3 regions of the Streptomyces sp. TG1A-60 genome follow, and region 1 is predicted to be linked to each of the others. Evidence: riboswitches for the same ligand, from Rfam matches in the RefSeq annotation. Region 1 holds a riboswitch; each other region holds the start of a gene.

Region 1 (7,181 bases):
GGAGCGCGCTGCCAATGACGGTGCCTACCTGCAGTTCCTGCGTGAGCGGAACATGTCGGTCGGCCTGTACGCGCTGGACGCCGGTGATCTCGACCCGCAGAACCCGCACGGCCAGGACGAGGTGTACCTCGTCGTGAGCGGCCGTGCCTCGATCACGGTCGGCCTGGAGACCACGCAGGTGGCGCGTGGCAGTGTCGTGTACGTGCCCGCCGGTGTCGCCCACAAGTTCCACCACATCACCGAGGACCTGAGGGTCGTGGTGGTGTTCTCTCCGCCGGAGGGCTGACGTCCGCCTGCGCGTTCCCTAGGGGGACGATCAGGGACGGACAAGGGCTGTGAAGCCCCCGAACGACCCCTTCGCGGCCCTAGCATCGATGGCAGGACAGCAGGAGGCCCGGAAGCAGTGCCCCGGTGGAGGGGCGACGGGTGGAGACACAAGGAGCAAGGGCGATGCGGGAGATCTTCGCGGGGTTGCCGTGGTGGGTGAAGTGGATCGCGGTGCCGGTCATCGCCCTGCTGGTGTTCGGAGGGCTGATAGTCAGCGTCGTCCAGGTCGTGGTCGGCCTGCTCTTCAAGGCGCTGGTCTTCGTGGCGCTGGTCGGCGGACTGATCTACGTCGTCAAGAAGTTCACGGCGGGTTCCTCGTCGCGCGGCGACTGGTGAGGCGTCAGCGCCGCGCGACAGCTGTGGCGTGAGTGGGTGAGGACCGGTCAGGGTGCGCCGGTAACAGGAACGTGAGGTTCCCTCGCCAGAGGGAAGTTTCCCGTTGGGGCCGTCTGCGGGCGGCGACGGGCAGCTAGAGTCCGGGGACTCGTCGCGGGCTCGACCCCGCGGGCGGCGCATCCCCCTCCCGTGTCCCCCGCACGGGCGGCCCTCCTCGCGCTTCGGGAGTGACCCTTGGCCACGGCTGACACCGCACCCGCAGAACCGCTCTCCCCACCCGCCCGGCCGCGTTCCCGGTCGACACAGAGCGCCGTTCCTCCCACGCAGCCGAGCCTGAGACCGACACCGGCAGCCGCCTCCGAGCAGCCGCGTGTCCGGGCCGCGGAGAAGCACGCACCGCCGCCCCCGCCGCGTACGACGATCTCGAAGGCGCCGTCTCCCCCCGTGCAGCCACGCACCTCGCCGGGCGAGGAGAACGTGCGCCGCAGCGAGCCGCCCGCGAGACAGGCGCGGGCGCATGGGTTGGCGCGCGGGGCGCGCATCCCGTCCTCGGCGGCTGCGCCGGCCGGGGCGGAGGCGAGCTCCGGGACCCTGATCGGCTCCGTGCAGCGGGCGATGCGGCTACTGGAGGCCGTCGCCGAGCGGGAGCACGGGGCCCCCGCCAAGCAGTTGGCGCGGGATGCGGGAGTCGCGCTGCCGACGGCGTACCACTTGCTGCGCACACTGGTCCATGAGGGCTATCTGTGCCGGGAGAAGGGGCTGTTCTTCCTCGGTGAGGCGGCCGAGCGGCTGAGCAGCAGTGGAGCGCGGCAGAAACGTCGCAGCACGGTGGGCGAGGCCCTGGCGCACTGGCGGGACACTCTCGGCGCAGCCGTCTACTTCGCGATCTACCGGGACGGCGAGATCGAGGTCCTGTGCGTCGCCGACAGCCCGAGCAACCCGGCGGTCGAGGAATGGGCCGATTTCCGCGAGACCGGCCACGCCCACGCCATCGGGCAGTGCCTGCTGTCCCAGCTGAGCGACGAGGCCCGCCGTGACCATCTGGACCGCCATCCGGTGCAGTCGATCACCCCGTACACGGTCCGTGACAAAGAGACGCTTCTACGGCGCTTGGACCGGATCGGGCGGATGCAGCCGGTCGTCGAGCGGCAGGAGTACGCGCTCGGGACGGTGTGCGCCGCGATCCCCATCACCGCGGGGACGACCGCCGGGGCCCTCGCCATCTCGCTGCCCTCGCACCAGGCTGACCGGTTGCTGCCCGCAGCTCATCGATTGCAGGCCGAGATCGGAAAGCTGCTAGGGACACTCGCTATCTCTATCAGTATCTGAAAAATCACTCCTTGTGATCTCTTGTGTACTTTCAGCAAACTTCCAGGGGTGTCAGGCGGATGATTCCTGGCCAGTCGACGAACACGGCGGTAGGCGATGCGCGAGTCGGTACAGGCAGAGGTCATGATGAGCTTCCTCGTCTCTGAGGAGCTCTCCTTCCGCATCCCGGTGGAGCTGCGCTACGAGACCTGTGATCCCTACGCCGTGCGGCTGACCTTCCACCTGCCTGGTGATGCTCCCGTGACCTGGGCCTTCGGGCGGGAGCTGCTCATCGACGGCGTGGGGCGGCCGTGCGGGGACGGGGACGTCCACATCGCGCCCGCCGATCCGGAGACGTTCGGCGAAGTGCTGATCCGGCTACAAGTGGGCACCGACCAGGCGGTGTTCCGGGTCGGCACGGCGCCGCTCGTGGCCTTCCTGGACCGTACGGACAAGCTCGTGCCGCTGGGGCAGGAGCGTTCCCTCGCGGACTTCGACACACTGCTCGACGAGGCCCTGGACCGCATCTTGGCGGAGGAACAGAGCGCGGGCTGAACGGCTGCGGCATCGGGGTGCCGTAACGCTTCAGCGCTTGCGGCGGCGGCCCTTTCCACCGCGTGCCGGAGCGGGCACCGCCGTCGCTTCCGGGGTCCCGGGGCGGTCGGCCGAGACGACCAGGGCGGCCAGCGCGGTGGTCACCGGAACCGACGCCACCAGGCCGATCGAGCCGACGAGCGTACGCACGATCTCCTCGGCGACCAGCTCGCTGTTGGCGACCGTGCCGACACTGCTCTGCGCGATCGAGAAGAGCAGCAGCAGCGGCAGCGCGGCACCGGCGTAGGCGAGGACGAGGGTGTTGACCACCGAGGCGATGTGGTCCCGGCCGATCCGGATGCCCGCGCGGTACAGTCCGCGCCAGCCCATCGACGGATTGGCCTCGTGCAGCTCCCAGACCGCCGACGTCTGGGTGACCGTCACGTCGTCGAGCACACCGAGTGAACCGATGATGACGCCCGCGAGCAACAGACCGCTCATGTCGATCGTCGGGTACAGCCCGTGGATCAGACCGGTGTTGTCGTCCGTGTTGCCGGTCAGATGGGCCCAGCCGATGAACATCGAGCCCAGCACACCGATCAGCACCAGGGAGATCAACGTGCCGAGCACCGCCACCGATGTGCGGGCCGAGAGGCCATGGCACAGGTAGAGCGCGATCAGCATGATGGCGCTCGCCCCGACCACCGCGACGACCAGTGGATTCGAGCCCTGCAGGATGGCCGGCAGGATGAAGAGGGTCAGCAGCAGGAAGCTGGCGGCCAACGAGACGAGGGCCATGACACCGCGCAGCCGGCCCACCGCCACGACGGCGAGCGCGAAGATGCCGGCGAGCAGCGCCAGCGGAACCTTCCGGTTCACGTCGGTGACCGAGTACTGCAGGTCCCTGGGCGCGGCGGGTTCGTACGCGACCACGACCTCCTGGCCCTGCTCCAACTGCCGTGACTGGTCCGGCTGAACGATCTCCGTGAACGTACGGCCCTTGTCCTGGCCGGTGTCGACCCGGACCGTGGCCTTCTTACAGGTGCCGCTCGCCTGCTGCTGGGCGGACGAGCCCTCGGCCGTGGAGGTGTCACCGGTCGGGGTGCCGCCCGAGGCGTTCACCGACGAGCAGTCGACCTCGTCGACCTTGGTGACGGTGGCCTGCTGCGTTTGCCGGTCGAAGCCAACCCCGGTGCGCTCGTGCGCCGGGGCGCCGCTGGGCCAGAGCGCGACGAGGCCCACGACGACCGCTGTCGCGAAGGGGATCAGCACCGCCGCGATCACCTTGCGCAGGTGCTGCGAGACGGGCGCGGCGGGACCGTGGCTGTGGGAATGGCCGTGCCCGCCGCCGGGGACCGGGCCTTGGCCATGTCCGTCACCGTGGCCATGCCCGCCTCCGGAGCCGTGGCCACCACCCCCGGAACCGTGTCCATGGCCGCCGTCGGAACCATGCCCATGGCCGTTTCCGGGACCATGGCCATGGGGCGGCTCGGGGGGCGGAGGCGGGGGCTGCTGCGTCGTGGTCACCGACCGATCATCGCAAGAACGAGCGATGCCCACTGTTCACCGCGCCACATCTGCCGCTAGCGTTGAGGCACCTTTGCACACGCGGGAGCTCGGAGCACCGGGCTGAGAGGGCGCTGACCTCCGCAGACGCGATGTTTCACGTGGAACATCGCGTGGCGGAAATCGCTGCGTCGACCGCTGAACCTGTTACCGGGTAATGCCGGCGTAGGGAGTAGGTCCCATATGACCATCGAGGACACAAGCACGTCTGCCTCCAGCCAGACGGACGGGGCATCTGCCTCGCCCGAGGGCGAAAAGAACCAGGGCGGACAGGCTCTGGAGGCCGGGAAGTCCATCGGCTGGCACAAGGCGTACATCGAGGGCTCACGCCCCGATCTACGGGTGCCGGTCCGCCAGGTGCACCTCACCAACGGGCAGTCCGTCACCCTGTACGACACCTCCGGCCCGTACACCGATCCGACAGCGGAGACCGATGTCCGGAGGGGACTCCTCCCTCTCCGCGAGAGCTGGATCATCGCCCGTGGCGACACCGCGGAGTACGCGGGCCGCCCCGTCCGCCCCGAGGACGATGGGATCAAGCACACGTCGCCGCGCGGTGGACTGCGCAATCTCGACGCGGTGTTCCCGGGGCGACCGCGCCAGCCGCGCCGGAGCCGTGACGGCCAGGCGGTGACCCAGTTGGCCTATGCGCGACGCGGGGAGATCACCCCCGAGATGGAGTTCGTCGCCGTACGGGAGAACGTCTCACCGGAGGTCGTCCGCGAGGAGATCGCCGCAGGCAGGGCCGTACTGCCCGCGAATGTGAACCATCCGGAGATCGAGCCGATGATCATCGGTAAGCGGTTCCTGGTGAAGGTGAACGCCAACATCGGAAACTCCGCGGTCACCTCCTCCATCGAGGAGGAGGTCGAGAAAATGACCTGGGCGACCCGCTGGGGCGCCGACACGGTCATGGACCTGTCCACTGGGCGGAACATCCACACCACTCGTGAATGGGTGCTGCGCAACTCCCCCGTCCCTATCGGAACAGTGCCGCTCTACCAGGCACTGGAGAAGGTCGACGGCAAGGCCGAGGAACTGACCTGGGAGATCTACAAGGACACGGTCATCGAGCAGGCCGAACAGGGCGTGGACTACATAACGGTCCACGCGGGCGTGCGCCTGGCGTACGTCCCCCTGACCGCGAACCGCAAGACCGGCATAGTCTCGCGCGGCGGCTCGATCATGGCGGCCTGGTGCCTGGCCCACCACAAGGAGTCGTTCCTCTACGAGAACTTCGAGGAACTGTGCGAGATCCTCGCCGCCTACGACGTCACGTACTCGCTGGGTGACGGCCTGCGGCCGGGCTCTATCGCGGACGCCAACGACGAGGCGCAGTTCGCGGAGTTGCGCACACTCGGGGAGCTCAACCGGATCGCGAAGCGTTTCCACGTACAGACCATGATCGAGGGCCCGGGCCATGTCCCGATGCACAAGATCAAGGAGAACATCGACCTGCAGCAGGAGATCTGCGATGAGGCTCCGTTCTATACGCTCGGCCCGCTGACCACGGACGTCGCGCCGGCGTACGACCACATCACCTCAGGCATAGGTGCCGCGATGATCGCGTGGTGGGGCACTGCGATGCTCTGCTACGTCACGCCCAAGGAACACCTGGGACTGCCCGATCGTGACGACGTGAAGACCGGCGTCATCACCTACAAGATCGCGGCCCACGCGGCGGACATCGCCAAGGGTCACCCGGGTGCACAGGAGTGGGACGACGCGTTGTCGGATGCCCGCTTCGAGTTCCGCTGGGAGGACCAGTTCAACCTGGCCCTCGACCCTGACACGGCTCGTGAGTTCCACGACGAGACGCTCCCGGCCGAGCCGGCCAAGACGGCCCACTTCTGCTCCATGTGCGGCCCGAAGTTCTGTTCGATGAAGATCTCCCATGACATCCGCCGTGAACACGGCGGTTCCCGGGCCGAGATCGAAGCGGGCATGGCCCAGAAGTCCAAGGAGTTCGCGGAGGCGGGGAACCGCGTCTATCTGCCGATGGCGGACTAAGCCCGCCGGACAGGCCCTTGGCGCGCCGACGCGTAGGACCGGGTCCCTGAGCGCGCCGACGCGCAGGGTGGCGCGTGGCCGCCGTGCTCGATCTCGGCAGCCGAGTGCCCGTACGACGAGCGGCGCTCTTCCGGCCGGTTGCCGGGAGAGCCTGCCGTCGCGGGTCGGCGGCGCCATGAGTCCGGGCCTGCCGCCGGCCGACGGCGCACCGGGTGGCCGCCGAAGTCCGGTGGTCGCAGGGCCGCGGCCGGAGCCCGGGGCGTCACTCGGGCTGGTGCTCCGGGCTGCCGAAGTCGGGGCTCGTGAAATCCGGGCTGGAGAAGCTGGGGCGGGAGCCGGAGCTGCCGCTTTCCGGGCTGCTGCTGAAGTTCGGGCGGTCGTAGCCGAGGTGCGGCATGCGGCTGGGCGGGGACTGCCGGCCCGGTTCGTCGAGCACCGACGGGCCCGGGTTCGCGAGGGCATCACGGAGGAACGGCAGGATGCCGCGCTCCAGGAGGGCCTCGCGCCAGGCTTCCCGGGCGCGGGCCACCTCGTCGCTCAACTCGCTGCGCGCTCCGTGGTCCAGGAGGGCCGTGGCGTTGTTGCGCAGGGCGGTGAGCAGGAGGGCGACCGCGGCCACCAGGATCGCCGCCGCCGTGATCGCGCCGAAGACCCACCCGGTGGTGAGGAGGGTGTCGGCGATAGCTTGCTGGGGGTCGAGCACCTTCATGACGCACCCCACGAGCAGGAAGAGCACCGCGGCCGTTCCGGCGAGGACGGGCGCGAGCACCGCGGCGATGGCACCGGCGCCCGCGCCGGCGGCCTCGGTGACCTCACCCATGGTTGCCGCGAGTCCCACCGCGGTGCCGTCCGGCTCGGTCGAGCCGGACGCCGTCCCCTCACGGGCGGGCGTGGTGCCTGTCGACGGGCTGCGGAACTCGTAGCGGACCTTGACGTAGTACTGGTATTCGGTCGCCGCGGCGGCCGTGATGAGCGCCGTGGCGTTGAGGGCCATGGTGCGCAGCTGCTCGGGGTTGAGCCGCCGGAGACCGGCGGCGAGTTCCGGGCGGTGTGGTGCGGAGCGCAGCACCTCGCCGAGGATCCGCTCGTACTCCTGGCGG
Region 2 (7,181 bases), 2.0 Mb from region 1:
GAAACCGGCGAAGGCGAGCAACCGCCAGCGCAGCCGCGCCTTGTACTGCAGCAGCACCTCACCCAGCAGCCACAACGCGACGACGCCGAACGCGATGTAGAGGACCGTCCAGCCCATGTACGCCCCTCTCCCTGTAGCCGCTCCGCAGTGTGTCGTACGCGAGTGCGACCGGTCTAGGCCCGTGGCGGATGGTGCAGGCCCAGGTTCTCGTAGATTTCCAGAGTCGCGGTGGAGTTGTTCAGGGTGATGAAGTGAAGTCCGGGGACTCCCTCGTCCAGCAGCCTCGCGCAGAACTCCGTGGCGAACTCGATGCCAATGGAGCGTACAGCGACCGGATCGTCTTTGGCTGTGACGATCCGCTCTTTCAGGACGTTCGGGATGGCAGCGTTGCTGAGCTGAGGCAACCGTTCCAGCATCTTCACACTGGTGACCGGCATGACCTCGGGGATGACGGGGGTGTCACAGCCGGCGCTCGCCACCGCGTCCCTCAGACGCAGGTACGAGTCCGGGTGGAAGAACATCTGCGTGATCGCGTAGTCGGCGCCGGCCCGGCACTTGTCGACGAAGCGCGCCACGTCGCTGTCCCAGTCGGCGGAGCGCGGGTGCATCTCCGGGAAGGCCGCGACACCTACGCAGAAGTCGCCCGATTCCTTGATGAGTTGGACGAGTTCGGCGGCGTACGTCAGGCCCTGCGGATGCGATACCCACTCGCCCATGGGATCGCCGGGCGGGTCGCCGCGGACCGCGAGCATGTTGCGGATCCCGGCGTCCGCGTACTGGCCGATGATGTTGCGCAGCTCGGCGATGGAGTGGCTGACCGCGGTGAGGTGGGCGACCGGGGTGAGGGTGGTGTCGGCGGCGATCTGCTCGGTCGCCTTCACCGTGCCGGCCCGGGTGGAGCCGCCGGCGCCGTACGTCACGGAGACGAAGCTGGGCGCGATCGCCTCGATCCTGCGGAGGGCGTTCCACAGGTTCCGCTCGCCCTTCTCGGTCTTGGGTGCCCAGAACTCGAACGAGTACGTGGTCTTGCCCGTGGCGAGCATGTCACGCACGGTGCGTGCGCGATCAGTCCTGGTGGAAGCGGTTCCTAGGGCCATATCGGCAGGTTAGCCAGGTCAGGACCGTCCCCCAACCAGAGCAGGGCGTTTTGACCGTTTTGCCGATCTGTTGTCCACGCCTTGGACGCAGGCGGCCGGGAGCGGGGGGCACGCTGGTGCCGTGGCACTAGAGGGCGCGCAGCCGCTTGGCGAACTCCGCTGCCGCGGCTCCGGGGTCGTCGGCCAGCGTGATCGCCCGGACGACGACGGCCCTGCGGGCGCCCGCCTCGACGACCTCGTCGAGGTTGCCGAGGTCGATGCCGCCGATGGCGAACCAGGGGCGGTCGGTGCCGAGGGCCGCGGTGTACCGCACGAGGTCCAGGCCGGGGGCGTGGCGGCCGGGCTTGGTGGGGGTGGGCCAGCAGGGGCCCGTGCAGAAGTAGTCCACGCCTTCCTGGACGGCCGCGGCCGAGGCCTCCGCCTCGGCGTGCGTGGAGCGGCCGATGAGGACGTCCGCACCGAGGATCGCGCGGGCGGCGGGGACCGGAAGGTCGCCCTGACCGAGGTGCAGGACGTCCGCACCGACGGCGTGGGCGACGTCCGCGCGGTCGTTGACGGCGAGCAGCCTCCCGTGCCGGCGGCACGCGTCCGCGAGGAGCTGGAGGTGTTCCAGTTCCTCGGCGGCCTCCATGCCCTTGTCGCGCAGCTGCACGATGTCCACGCCGCCGCCCAGGACCGCGTCCAGGAACTGCGGGAGGTCGCCCTGGCGCTTGCGGGCGTCCGTGCAGAGGTAGAGCCGGGCGTCGGCGAGGTGTGCGGCGGTGTCGGGCATGCGAGAGTCCCCCGTGGCGGAGCGGTGTCGGTGCGGTGTACGGGGACCGCGCCCCTCGCGGGCCCGGCTCCCGTACACCGCACAGGCGGCTGTTCCAGGTGTCGCGGTGTTTCGGATATGTCAGGTGTCAGGTGTCCCCGGTCAGACGGCGAGCGCCTGGGCGCGGCGCTTCACCTCCGTGCCGCGATTCTCGCTCAGGGCCTGGGCCGGGGTGCCGGGCAGGCTGGGGTCCGGAGTGAAGAGCCACTCCAGCATCTCTTCGTCGGTGAAGCCGTCGTCCCTCAGCAGGGTCAGGGTGCCGGACAGGCCCTTGACCACCCGGTCCCCGTCGATGAAGGCGGCGGGGACGTGCAGCGCGCGGTTCTCACCACGGCGTACGGCGATGAGCTGGCCTTCCTTCACCAGCTGCCGCACGCGCGTCACCTCGACGTCCAGCATCTCTGCGATGTCGGGGAGGGTCAGCCACGCGGGGACGAGAGCATCGATCTTTGCGTCAATCTCGGTCACGTCACCAAGACTGCCATCTGGGACTGACACTGGGTAGCCGAGCCGCCTCCGGCGGGGGCCGACCGGGGTGCTCCGCCCCCGGCGAAGGAACGCCGGAAGGAGGCGGAGAGGGCGGCCACGGGGAAGACGTGCCCGCGCTACGCCGTCGCCGCCTTCAGCGGTCTCGCCGGGTCCGTCAGCAGCTCCGGGTTCATCGGCGTGCCCGCCTCGATCAGGCGGCGGCCCTGGGCCAGGTCGCGGGGACGGCCCACGGCGAGGAGGGCGACGAGGCGGGAGGCGCGGAGCCAGCAGACGGTCCAGGCCGCGCCGGTGGGGTCGCCGCGCCAGAGGGTGGTGTCGGCACAGGCGTGGTGGCCGGCGTACTGGACGAAGCGGCTGAACTGCTCGGACCAGAAGTACGGGACCGGGTCGTAGGTCTCGGGGGTCTCGCCGAGGATGTTCGCGGCGACCGTGCGGGGGCCCTGGAGGGCGTTGTCCCAGTGGTGGACGAGGAGACGTCGGCCGTACCTTCCCGAAGGGAAGGAGGCGCAGTCGCCGACCGCGTAGACATCCCGCGCGGAGGCGCGCAGGTGGTCGTCGGCCACCACCTCGCCGTGGGCGCCCAGCTCGATGCCCGAGCCCGTCAGCCAGGCCGTCGCCGGGCGCGCGCCGATGCCGACGACCACGGCACCGGCGGGCACCCGGGTGCCGTCGTCCAGGATCACCGTCCCGGGCTCGACGCGTTCCACGCGCGCGTGGGTGCGCAGGGTGGTGCCGCTGTCGGCGTACCAGGCGGTCATCGGCGCGGCCACCTCGGCGGGGAGCGCGCCCGCGAGCGGGCGGTCGGCCGCCTCGACGACCGTCACCGCGCAGCCCGCCTCGCGCGCGGCCGTGGCGAACTCGGCGCCGATCCAGCCCGCGCCCACGACCACGATGTCGTGCTGCCGGGCCAGCACGGGCCGCAGCCGCTCGGCGTCGTCCAGGGTACGCAGCAGGTGCACCCCGGGCACGCCCTCGGCGCCCGGCAGACGGATCGGTTCGGCGCCGGTGGCGAGGACCAGGACGTCGTACGGGACGGGGCCGGTGGGCGTGTCGAGTTCGTGGTCGGCGGGGCGCAGGCCCGCCACTTCGCGGCCCAGCCGGAGTTCGATGCCGAGCGCCTCGAAGTCGACGTCGAAGGCGGAGCCCTCGGACTTGCCGAGCAGCACGGCCTTGGACAGCGGCGGCCGGTCGTACGGCTGGTGGGGCTCGGCGCCGATCAGTGTCACATCGCCGTCGAAGCCCTGTTCGCGCAGGGCCACCGCGGTCTGTACCCCGGCCATCCCCGCGCCCACGACGACCACGCGCCGCGCCGCCGGGCCGCCCCTGTGCTGCGTCTGCTCGCTCACCAGCTCACCATAGACACCTGACAGTCAGTCAGTCAGCCGGTGGGCCGGCGGTCGCTCTCTGTGAGTCCGCCCACAGTCTCGTCGACCTGTTCCACCTGTTCCACCTGTTCCACCACGCTCGTCCCGCTGCCCGGCTGCGACTCCCACTCCCAGGTCTCCTCCAGGCGGACCCGTCCGTCGGGCAGTTCGACGACCAGGGACACGCAGTGCCCGGACGCGGTGGTCCCGTCGCTCTTCAGCTGCACGTACCGGAAGTCCAGCCGGTCGCCCTCGCGGGTGCCGACGAGGTGACCGCGTACGACGTCGCCGCCCGCGTACGCGGCCCAGATCTCGCCGTCCTTCTCGTGGTACGCGAACCGGGTGCGGGTGCCCACCTGGCCTGGGGCCTGGTCCGCGACCGGGGCGAGGACGAGACCGTCGAGCGAGCGGGGCATACGCGGAGGCTCCCTTACCGAGGCGTGCGGTACCGGGCTAGGGTGGCCAGCGTAAGCACTCGCGGGAGCCCGGACGCACCGGGCTGAGAGGGAGGCTGGCGGCCTCCGACCGTACGAACCTGATCCGGGTCATGCCGGCGAAGGGAGGGGCTGGACGCCCATGTCGCGTACGCACACGTCAGACGTCCTCGTCGTGGGGGGCGGCGTCATCGGGCTGGTGACGGCCTGGCGGGCCGCGCAGCGCGGGTTCGCCACGGCCGTGGTGGACCCCGAGCCCGGTGGCGGTGCCGCCCAGGTGGCGGCCGGGATGCTCGCCGCGGTCACCGAGCTGCACTACGGCGAACAGACGCTGCTGGGGCTCAACCTGGAGTCCGCGCGGCGCTATCCGGACTTCGCAGCCGAGCTGACGGAGGCGACCGGCCTCGACCTCGGCTACCGCCGGTCCGGCACGCTCGCCGTCGCGTTGGACGCCGACGACCGCGCCCATCTGCGGGAACTGCACGCCCTGCACTACCGGTCGGGCCTCGCGTCGGAGTGGCTCAGCGGCCGCGAATGCCGCCGTCTGGAGCCGATGCTCGCGCCGGGCGTGCGCGGCGGGCTGCGCGTCGACGGGGACCATCAGATCGACCCGAGGCGGCTCTCCAGGGCCCTCGTCACGGCCTGCGAGCGCGCCGGGGTGGCGTTCCACCGGGCCTGGGCCGAGGAGCTGTCGGTGGTCCGGGAGCGGGCCGCCGGGGTTCGGGCCGGCGACGGTGACCAGCTGGCCTCCGGGCAGGTCGTCCTCGCCGCGGGCAGCCTCAGCGGGCGGCTCCCCGGGGTGCCGGCCGAGGTGCTGCCGCCGGTGCGGCCGGTCAAGGGGCAGGTGCTGCGGCTGACCGTGCCGAAGCCGTACGCGCCTTTCCTGAGCCGGACCGTGCGGGCCGTGGTCCGCGGCAGCCACGTCTACCTGGTGCCGCGCGAGAACGGCGAACTCGTCGTCGGCGCGACCAGCGAGGAGCAGGGCTGGGACACGACGGTCACCGCGGGCGGGGTGTACGAACTGCTGCGCGACGCCCATGAACTCGTCCCCGGGATCACCGAGCTCCCGCTCACCGAGACCCGCGCGGGACTGCGTCCCGCCTCCCCCGACAACGCGCCGCTCCTCGGCCCCACCGAACTCGACGGCCTGCTCCTCGCCACGGGCCACTACCGCAACGGGGTGCTCCTCACCCCGGTCACCGGCGACGTCATGGCGTACGCCCTGACCAGCGGCGAGCTGCCGCAGGAGGCCCGCGACTTCACGCCGCTGCGGTTCCGCGCCGGCGCGTCCCGCACACTCGTGGAGCAGCCCGTATGAGCGCCACCGGGACGCTGGGCGTCCTCGTCAACGGAGAGCGGCGGCAGATCGCCGCGGGCACCGCCCTGGACGCGCTGGTGCGGACGCTCACCGCGTCCCCCTCCGGGGTCGCCGCCGCGCTCAACGAAACCGTCGTCCCGCGCGCGCGGTGGGCGTCCACCGCTCTCTCCGAGGGGGACCGCGTCGAGGTCCTCACCGCCGTCCAAGGAGGCTGATCCCATGGCAGACGACCCCTTCGTCCTCGGCGGTACGACCTACTCGTCCCGCCTGATCATGGGCACCGGCGGCGCCACCGGCCTCGACGTCCTGGAGCGCGCGCTGATGGCCTCCGGCACGGAGCTGACGACGGTCGCGATGCGCCGGGTGAACACCTCGGTGCACGGCTCGGTCCTGTCCGTGCTCGACCGGCTCGACATCCGGGTGCTGCCCAACACGGCCGGCTGTTTCACGGCGGGCGAGGCCGTGCTGACCGCCCGCCTCGCGCGCGAGGCGCTCGGCACCTCGCTGGTCAAGCTGGAGGTCATCGCCGACGAGCGGACTCTGCTGCCCGACCCGATCGAGTTGCTGGACGCCGCCGAGACACTGGTCGACGACGGCTTCACGGTACTGCCGTACACCAGCGACGACCCCGTCCTCGCGCGGAAGCTGGAGGACGTCGGCTGTGCCGCGATCATGCCGCTCGGGTCGCCCATCGGGTCCGGGCTCGGGATCCGCAATCCGCACAACTTCCGGCTGATCGTCGAGCACGCGCGCGTGCCGGTGATTCTCGACGCGGGTGCCGGGACGGCGTCGGACGTCGCCCTCGCGATGGAGCTGGGATGTGCGGGCGTCATGCTCGCCTCGGCCGTGACCCGGGCGCAGGAGCCGGTGCTCATGGCCGAGGGGATGCGGCACGCGGTGGAGGCGGGGCGGCTGGCGTACCGGGCGGGGCGGATCCCCCGGCGCCACTTCGCGCAGGCGTCGTCGCCGGGCGAGGGGCTGGCACGGCTGGATCCGGAACGGCCGGCGTTCTGAGTCGGATCTCACCCGCCCCACCAGCCTCGCTCGAACGTGCGAGCGAGATATGCCGGACACCTGCCTGTCACGGCCTTCCGGTCTCGGTCACAGGTCTGCTGCAGTACGTCCCGCCCGCCATGGGACCGACAGGGGGTGGCGGTGGCGGCTCGTACACTCACCTGCGTGGACACGACCCTTCAGGACCCGCTTGTCGGCCAGGTGCTCGACGGCCGGTATCGAGTCGAGGCGCGGATCGCGGTCGGCGGGATGGCCACGGTCTACCGGACCGTGGACACCCGCCTCGACCGCGTGCTCGCGCTCAAGGTGATGCATCCGACGCTGGCGGCCGACGGGACGTTCGTCGAGCGGTTCATCCGTGAGGCCAGGTCGGTGGCGCGGCTGTCGCACCCGAACGTGGTGGGGGTCTACGACCAGGGCACCGACGGCTCGTACGTGTACCTCGCGATGGAGTACGTCGCCGGCTGCACCCTCCGTGACGTGCTGCGCGAGCGCGGGGCGCTGCAGCCCCGGGCGGCGCTGGACATCCTGGAGCCGGTGCTCGCCGCGCTCGGTGCCGCGCACCGCGCCGGGTTCGTGCACCGGGACATGAAGCCGGAGAACGTGCTGATAGGGGACGACGGCCGGGTCAAGGTCGCCGACTTCGGGCTCGTC
Region 3 (7,181 bases), 1.9 Mb from region 1:
GCCGAAGTACCTCTCCAGGGAGGACGTGCCGGCCGAGGTCGTCGAGTCCGAGCGCCGCGTCGCCGAGGAGACCACACGCGCCGAGGGCAAGCCCGAGGCCGCCCTGCCGAAGATCGTCGAGGGTCGCCTGGGCGGCTTCTTCAAGGACGCCACGCTGCTCGGCCAGCCGTACGCGCTCGACAACAAGAAGTCCGTCCAGAAGGTCCTGGACGAGGCCGGTGTCACCCTGAAGCGCTTCACGCGCATCAAGGTCGGCATCTGAGTCCGTTACGCGACGGGCACCCGACCCCGATAGGGTCGAGGGCAGTCGTTCGCGTACGCCGCCACCTGCGCGCGTGACGCGTGACGCGTGACGGACGACAGCAGATCTGACGAGGAGGCCGTTGCCGCGCATGGGATGTGAACACCACCCCACCGGCAATGGCCTTCTTCGTATGTGCGACACGTAAAGAGGCGAGATCTCCATGACCACCAAGCCCCAGAAGAGCGACGACGGCAAAGTAAGCGGCCGGTACCTGCTGAAGCTGTCCGGAGAGGCGTTCTCCGGGGGCGGTGCCATCGGCGTCGATCCGGACGTGGTGCACGCCATCGCCCGGGAGATCGCGGCCGTCGTACGTGACGGAGCGGAGATCGCCGTAGTCATCGGCGGCGGCAACTTCTTCCGCGGCGCCGAACTCCAGCAGCGCGGCATGGACCGGGCCCGTTCGGACTACATGGGCATGCTCGGCACGGTCATGAACTGTCTCGCCCTCCAGGACTTCCTGGAGAAGGAGGGCATCGACAGCCGGGTCCAGACCGCCATCACCATGGGCCAGGTCGCCGAGCCGTACATCCCGCTGCGCGCCGTGCGCCACCTGGAGAAGGGCCGCGTGGTCATCTTCGGCGCCGGTATGGGCATGCCGTACTTCTCCACCGACACCACCGCCGCCCAGCGTGCCCTGGAGATCGACGCCGAGGCGCTGCTCATGGGCAAGAACGGCGTGGACGGGGTCTACGACTCCGACCCCAAGACCAACCCGGACGCGGTCAGGTTCGACTCCCTCGGCTATGGCGAGGTCATCACCCGCGAGCTCAAGGTCGCCGATGCCACCGCCATCACGCTCTGCCGTGACAACAAGCTCCCGATCCTCGTGTTCGAGCTTCTCAAGGAGGGCAATATCGCGCGGGCCGTCAAGGGTGAGAAGATCGGCACTCTCGTGGGTGATCAGGGAAGCCGGGCCTGACCGGGTCCCTCCCCTGCCCGGGGGACGGAGCCTGACCGGGGGATGGACAATGTCCTGCCGGTCGGGAACCGTGCAGGAACAAGACGCGACGCAGCCGGCCGCCGACCAGACCAAGTACAGCTGCCGGGCCTACTCAAGACACGCAGGAGCAAGTGGTGATCGAAGAGACCCTCCTCGAGGCCGAGGAGAAGATGGAGAAGGCCGTCGTGGTCGCCAAGGACGACTTCGCGGCGATCCGTACCGGTCGTGCGCACCCGGCGATGTTCAACAAGATCGTGGCCGACTACTACGGTGCGCTGACGCCGATCAACCAGCTGGCCTCGTTCTCGGTGCCGGAGCCGCGAATGGCCGTGGTGACCCCGTTCGACAAGACCGCCCTGCGCAACATCGAGCAGGCGATCCGCGACTCCGACCTCGGTGTCAACCCGAGCAACGACGGCAACATCATCCGGGTGGTGTTCCCCGAGCTGACCGAGGAGCGCCGCCGCGACTACATCAAGGTCGCCAAGAGCAAGGCGGAGGACTCCAAGGTGTCCATCCGCTCTGTTCGCCGCAAGGCCAAGGACGCGATCGACAAGCTCGTCAAGGACGGCGAGGTCGGTGAGGACGAGGGCCGTCGTGCGGAGAAGGAGCTCGACGACACCACCGCGAAGTACGTCGCTCAGGTGGACGAGCTGCTCAAGCACAAGGAAGCGGAGCTCCTCGAGGTCTGATGAACGACTCTTCCTGGGGGGCGCCGCCACAAGCCGGGTACTGGGCGCCGACCGACCGGGGACCTGTCCAGGGGCACGCCCCGGCGGGTCCCACGTACGATGCGTCCGAGGACCAGCGTCCGATGCAGACTCAGGCCATGCCCATCGTGCCCGATGTACCCTCGCATGGCGGGAACCAGGACGACGACCGGGGGGCCGCCCGGGAGGGCGGCCCCCGTTCCGCGACGAGACGCCGTCGGCGCGTCCCCACGGGGGGGCGCCGCAGAAGCCGGATCCCATGCCCGACGCCCCGCAACCCGCCCCGCAGAAGAAGAGCGCGGGCCGTGACCTGAGTGCCGCCATAGGAGTCGGCGTCGGGCTCGGCGTGGTCATCGTCGCGTCGCTGTTCATCGTCAAGGCGGCCTTCGTCGGCGTGATAGTGGTCGCCGTGGTGGTGGGGCTGTGGGAGCTCACCTCCCGCCTGCAGGAACGCAGGGGCATCAAGGCGCCCCTCGTGCCGCTCGCGGTCGGCGGGGCCGCCATGGTCGTCGCCGGGTACGTACGCGGGCCCGAGGGCGCGTGGGTGGCCATGGCGCTCACCGCGCTCGCCGTGCTCGTCTGGCGGATGACGGAACCGCCGGAGAACTACCTCAAGGACGTCACGGCAGGGGTCTTCGCGGCCTTCTACGTGCCGTTCCTGGCCACGTTCGTCGCGCTCATGCTCACCGCCGACGACGGGCCGCGGCGGGTCCTCGTGTTCCTGGTGCTGACCGTCGTCAGCGACACGGGCGCGTACGCCGTCGGCTGGCGCTTCGGCAAGCACAAGCTCGCGCCCCGCATCAGCCCCGGCAAGACCCGCGAGGGTCTGCTCGGCGCGGTCGCCTTCGCCATGGCCGCGGGCGCGCTGCTCATGCAGTTCGTCATCGACGACGGCATCTGGTGGCAGGGCCTGCTCCTCGGCCTCGCCGTCGCCGCCAGCGCCACGCTGGGCGACCTCGGCGAGTCCATGATCAAACGGGATCTCGGCATCAAGGACATGGGCACCCTGCTGCCGGGCCACGGCGGCATCATGGACCGCCTGGACTCCCTCCTCCCGACCGCTCCGGTGGTCTGGCTGCTCCTGGTGCTGTTCGTGGGCTCCGGCTGACCGGTCGGCGATGCGTACGTGACGCGTGTGGGCCCCGCCCCGGTTCGCCGGGACGGGGCCCACTGGCGTGAACTCCGGGGCAGTCGGCCCCTGGCACGCTGTGGCCTGGGCCACCAGAGTTGATCTGCGACACTGGGAGGGTTATGCCTGCACCCGGAGAACTCACTTTCGTCGCCCCCCGCGGAGCCAAGAAGCCGCCGCGGCATCTCGCTGATCTCACGCCTGCGGAGCGTAAGGAGGCTGTTGCCGCGGTCGGGGAGAAGCCGTTTCGCGCCAAGCAGCTGTCGCAGCACTACTTCGCGCGGTACGCGCACGACCCGGAACAGTGGACCGACATCCCCGCGGGTGCGCGCACGAAGCTGCGGGAGGCATTGCTTCCGGAGCTGATGACGGTCGTGCGGCATCTGTCGACCGACCAGGAGACTACGCGGAAGACGCTGTGGCGGCTGTTCGACGGGACGCTCGTCGAGTCGGTGCTGATGCGGTACCCGGACCGGGTCACCATGTGCATCAGTTCGCAGGCCGGGTGCGGGATGAACTGTCCCTTCTGCGCCACCGGGCAGGCCGGGCTGGACCGGAATCTGTCCACCGCCGAGATCGTCCATCAGATCGTCGACGGGATGCGGGCGCTGCGGGACGGGGAGATCCCGGGTGGGCCCGCGCGGCTCTCCAACATCGTCTTCATGGGGATGGGTGAGCCGCTCGCCAACTACAACCGCGTCGTCGGGGCCATCCGCCGGCTCACCGATCCCGAGCCGGACGGGCTCGGGCTCTCGCAGCGGGGGATCACCGTGTCGACGGTCGGGCTCGTGCCGGCCATCCACCGGTTCGCGGACGAGGGCTTCAAGTGCCGGCTCGCGATCTCGCTGCACGCGCCGGACGACGAGCTGCGGGACACGCTCGTACCGGTGAACACGCGGTGGAAGGTGCGCGAGGTCCTGGACGCCGGGTGGGAGTACGCGGCCAGGTCCGGGCGGCGGCTGTCCATCGAGTACGCACTCATCCGGGACATCAACGACCAGGCGTGGCGCGGTGACCGGCTGGGCCGGCTGCTCAAGGGCAGGCCCGTGCACGTCAACCTCATCCCGCTCAACCCGACGCCGGGCTCCAAGTGGACCGCCTCCCGTCCCGAGGACGAGAAGGCGTTCGTCGACGCCATCGCCGCGCACGGTGTGCCGGTGACCGTCCGGGACACCCGGGGGCAGGAGATCGACGGGGCGTGCGGGCAACTGGCGGCCACCGAGAGGTAGGCGGAGTGCCGGCCACCGGGCGGGAGTCAGGATCCGGCCACGGGGTACTCTGACCTTCGTACACATCTTCATATTCCGACAGGGGAGCGCCACAGCGCTGAGAGTGCGGCAACCAGGCCGCAGACCCTCTGAACCTCGCCCAGGTCATTCTGGGTAGGAAGTTCGGTCATCACTCAAGCTGTTGCGCCCTGCGCGGGAACCCTTCGGGATCCCGGGCAGGGCCGCGTCTCTTCCTGGTCACCCCCAGGAGGAATCAAGTCAGTGGGCATCACCAAGAAGGCAACGGTCCTGGTCGTCGGGCTGGGCCTGGTCACTCTGTCGGCGTGCGGGTCGTCCGGATCGGGTGGCAGCGACGGTGGCACCGATTCCAAGACCGTCACCCTCGTCAGCCACGGCTCCTTCGCCTACTCCAAGGACGTGCTGAAGGCGTTCGAGAAGGAGTCCGGCTACAAGGTCAAGGTCCTCAAGAGCGGTGACGCCGGCCAGGCCGTGAACCAGGCGATCCTGACCAAGGACAACCCGCAGGGCGACGTCTTCTTCGGCGTCGACAACACGCTGCTGTCGCGCGCGCTCGACAACGGCCTCTTCCAGCCGTATGAGGCGAAGGGCCTCGACAAGGTCGGCGCCGAGTACCAGCTCGACAAGGACGAGCACCGGGTGACGCCCGTCGACTCCGGTGACATCTGCGTCAACTACGACAAGGCGTACTTCACCGAGCACAAGATCGATCCGCCGCAGACGTTCGACGATCTGGTCGAGCCCGAGTACAAGGATCTCCTCGTCACCGAGAACGCCTCCACATCCTCGCCCGGACTCGGATTCGTCCTCGGTACGGCCGCGAAGTACGGCGACGAGGGATGGGAGGGATACTGGCAGAAGCTCAAGGCCAACGGTGTGAAGGTCGTCGACGGCTGGGAACAGGCGTACTACCAGGAGTTCTCCGGTTCGACGGACGGCAAGAAGGCCGGGGGCGACCGGCCCCTCGTCGTGTCGTACGCCTCCTCGCCGCCCGCCGAGGTCGTCTACGCGGACCCGCGCCCGAAGACCGCGCCGACCGGGGTCGCGACCGGCACCTGTTTCCGGCAGATCGAGTTCGCGGGGCTGCTGAGCAACGCGAAGAACGCCGAGGGCGGCAAGGCGCTGATCGACTTCCTGATCTCGAAGGAGTTCCAGGAGGACATGCCGCTCAACATGTTCGTGTACCCGGTGGTCGAGGGGGCGTCCGTGCCCGCCGAGTTCACCGAGTACGGGCCCGCGGCGAAGGACCCCGAGACCATGGCGCCGGAGAAGATCGCCGAGAAGCGTGACCAGTGGGTCAAGTCGTGGACCTCGCTCGTACTGAAGTAACCGGGACACCTGCCGAGGCGGCGAAGGCCCCTCGGCGGAGGGCCCGCACAGGCAGCGCGGCGCGGCTCGGGCTCATGGTCCTGCCCGTCGTTTTCTTCGCGGTGTTCTTCGCCTATCCCGTCGCCGCGATCGTCGCACGGGGGCTGAAGGCCGAAGGGGAAGGCGGGGGCTGGCGGTTCGGGCGGATCGCGGAGGTGCTGGGGGACTCCGGGATCCGGCACGTGCTGTGGTTCACCACCTGGCAGGCGCTCGTCTCGACCGCGCTCACGCTGCTGATCGCGCTCCCTGGCGCGTATGTCTTCGCGCGCTTCGATTTCAGGGGCAAGGACATCCTGCGGGCGGTCGTCACCGTGCCGTTCGTGCTGCCCACCGTGGTCGTCGGCACGGCGTTCCTGGCGCTGGTCGGGCGTGGCGGGATGTTCGACGACCTGTGGGGCGTACGTCTGGACACGACGGTCTGGGCGATCCTGCTCGCGCATGTGTTCTTCAACTACGCCGTCGTCGTACGGACGGTGGGCGGCCTCTGGGCGCAGCTCGACCCCCGGCAGGAGGAGGCCGCGCGGATGCTCGGGGCGTCCCCGCTCGCGGCCTGGCGGAAGGTGACGCTCCCGGCGCTCGGGCCCGCCGTGGCCGCCGCCACGCTGATGGTGTTCCTCTTCACCTTCACCTCGTTCGGGGTGGTGCAGGTTCTCGGTGGGCCGACCTTCTCGACGCTCGAAGTGGAGATCTACCGGCAGACCTCGGAGATCTTCGACCTGGCGACGGCCGCCGTGCTGACGCTCGTGCAGTTCGTCGCGGTCGCTCTGGTCCTCGTCGTGCACGCCTGGACCGTACGGCGGCGGGAGAGCGCGCTGCGGCTGGGGGACGCGTCGCTCACGGCCCGGAAGCCACGCGGGGCGGGACAGTGGGCGTTGCTGGGCATGGTCCTCGCCACCGTCGTGGTGCTGATTCTGCTGCCGCTGGGCGTGCTGGTGGAGCGGTCGCTCGACGCGCCGGGATTCGGCTACTACAAGGCGCTGACCGGTGACGACAGCGGGATCTTCCTGGTGGCGCCGATCGAGGCGGTCGGCAACTCGCTCAGCTACGCGCTGGCCGCGACCGCCATCGCCCTGCTGATCGGCTCCCTCTCCGCCGCCGCGCTCACCCGGCGGGCCGGCCGGCTCGTCAGGGGCTTCGACGCGCTGCTCATGCTGCCGCTCGGGGTGTCCGCGGTGACCGTCGGCTTCGGGTTCCTGATCGCGCTGGACGAGCCGCCGCTGGACCTGCGGTCGTCCTGGATCCTGGTGCCGCTCGCCCAGGCACTGGTGGGCGTCCCCTTCGTCGTACGGACCATGCTGCCCGTGCTGCGGGCGGTGGACGAGCGGCTGCGGGAGGCGGCGGCCGTGCTCGGGGCGTCGCCCTGGCGGGTGTGGCGCGAGGTCGACCTGCCGATGGTGCGGCGGGCGCTGCTGATCGCCGCCGGGTTCGCCTTCGCCGTGTCGCTCGGGGAGTTCGGGGCGACCGTGTTCATCGCGCGCGCCGA

What was found. Region 1 has a riboswitch for thiamine pyrophosphate ahead of thiC (phosphomethylpyrimidine synthase ThiC). Riboswitches for the same ligand answer to the same signal wherever they lie in the genome.
Region 2: it holds a riboswitch for thiamine pyrophosphate, as region 1 does, so the genes downstream of both, thiO (glycine oxidase ThiO) here and thiC (phosphomethylpyrimidine synthase ThiC) in region 1, are expected to answer to the same signal.
Region 3: it holds a riboswitch for thiamine pyrophosphate, as region 1 does, so the genes downstream of both, WBG99_RS09125 (thiamine ABC transporter substrate-binding protein) here and thiC (phosphomethylpyrimidine synthase ThiC) in region 1, are expected to answer to the same signal.

The regions. Positions count from the first base shown of each region.
Region 1 covers NZ_CP147520.1:4,128,900-4,136,080, forward strand. Annotated here, with positions in the region: gene WBG99_RS17685 (cupin domain-containing protein) at 1-286, shown strand, start outside; gene WBG99_RS17690 (DUF5326 family protein) at 451-663, shown strand; gene WBG99_RS17695 (IclR family transcriptional regulator C-terminal domain-containing protein) at 1,204-1,992, shown strand; gene WBG99_RS17700 (SsgA family sporulation/cell division regulator) at 2,089-2,526, shown strand; gene WBG99_RS17705 (YibE/F family protein) at 2,557-4,032, opposite strand; TPP riboswitch at 4,104-4,260, shown strand; gene thiC (phosphomethylpyrimidine synthase ThiC) at 4,255-6,081, shown strand; gene WBG99_RS17715 (hypothetical protein) at 6,344-7,181, opposite strand, start outside.
Region 2 covers NZ_CP147520.1:6,166,201-6,173,381, reverse strand. Annotated here, with positions in the region: gene WBG99_RS26870 (hypothetical protein) at 1-117, opposite strand, end outside; gene metF (methylenetetrahydrofolate reductase [NAD(P)H]) at 174-1,097, opposite strand; gene thiE (thiamine phosphate synthase) at 1,225-1,869, opposite strand; gene WBG99_RS26855 (Rv2175c family DNA-binding protein) at 2,011-2,376, opposite strand; gene WBG99_RS26850 (FAD-dependent oxidoreductase) at 2,514-3,743, opposite strand; gene WBG99_RS26845 (hypothetical protein) at 3,776-4,177, opposite strand; TPP riboswitch at 4,229-4,340, shown strand; gene thiO (glycine oxidase ThiO) at 4,338-5,513, shown strand; gene thiS (sulfur carrier protein ThiS) at 5,528-5,728, shown strand; gene WBG99_RS26830 (thiazole synthase) at 5,733-6,527, shown strand; gene pknB (Stk1 family PASTA domain-containing Ser/Thr kinase) at 6,693-7,181, shown strand, end outside.
Region 3 covers NZ_CP147520.1:2,274,688-2,281,868, reverse strand. Annotated here, with positions in the region: gene tsf (translation elongation factor Ts) at 1-262, shown strand, start outside; gene pyrH (UMP kinase) at 465-1,223, shown strand; gene frr (ribosome recycling factor) at 1,379-1,936, shown strand; partial or broken gene WBG99_RS09135 (phosphatidate cytidylyltransferase) at 1,936-3,062, shown strand; gene rlmN (23S rRNA (adenine(2503)-C(2))-methyltransferase RlmN) at 3,206-4,312, shown strand; TPP riboswitch at 4,383-4,490, shown strand; gene WBG99_RS09125 (thiamine ABC transporter substrate-binding protein) at 4,574-5,659, shown strand; gene WBG99_RS09120 (iron ABC transporter permease) at 5,734-7,181, shown strand, end outside.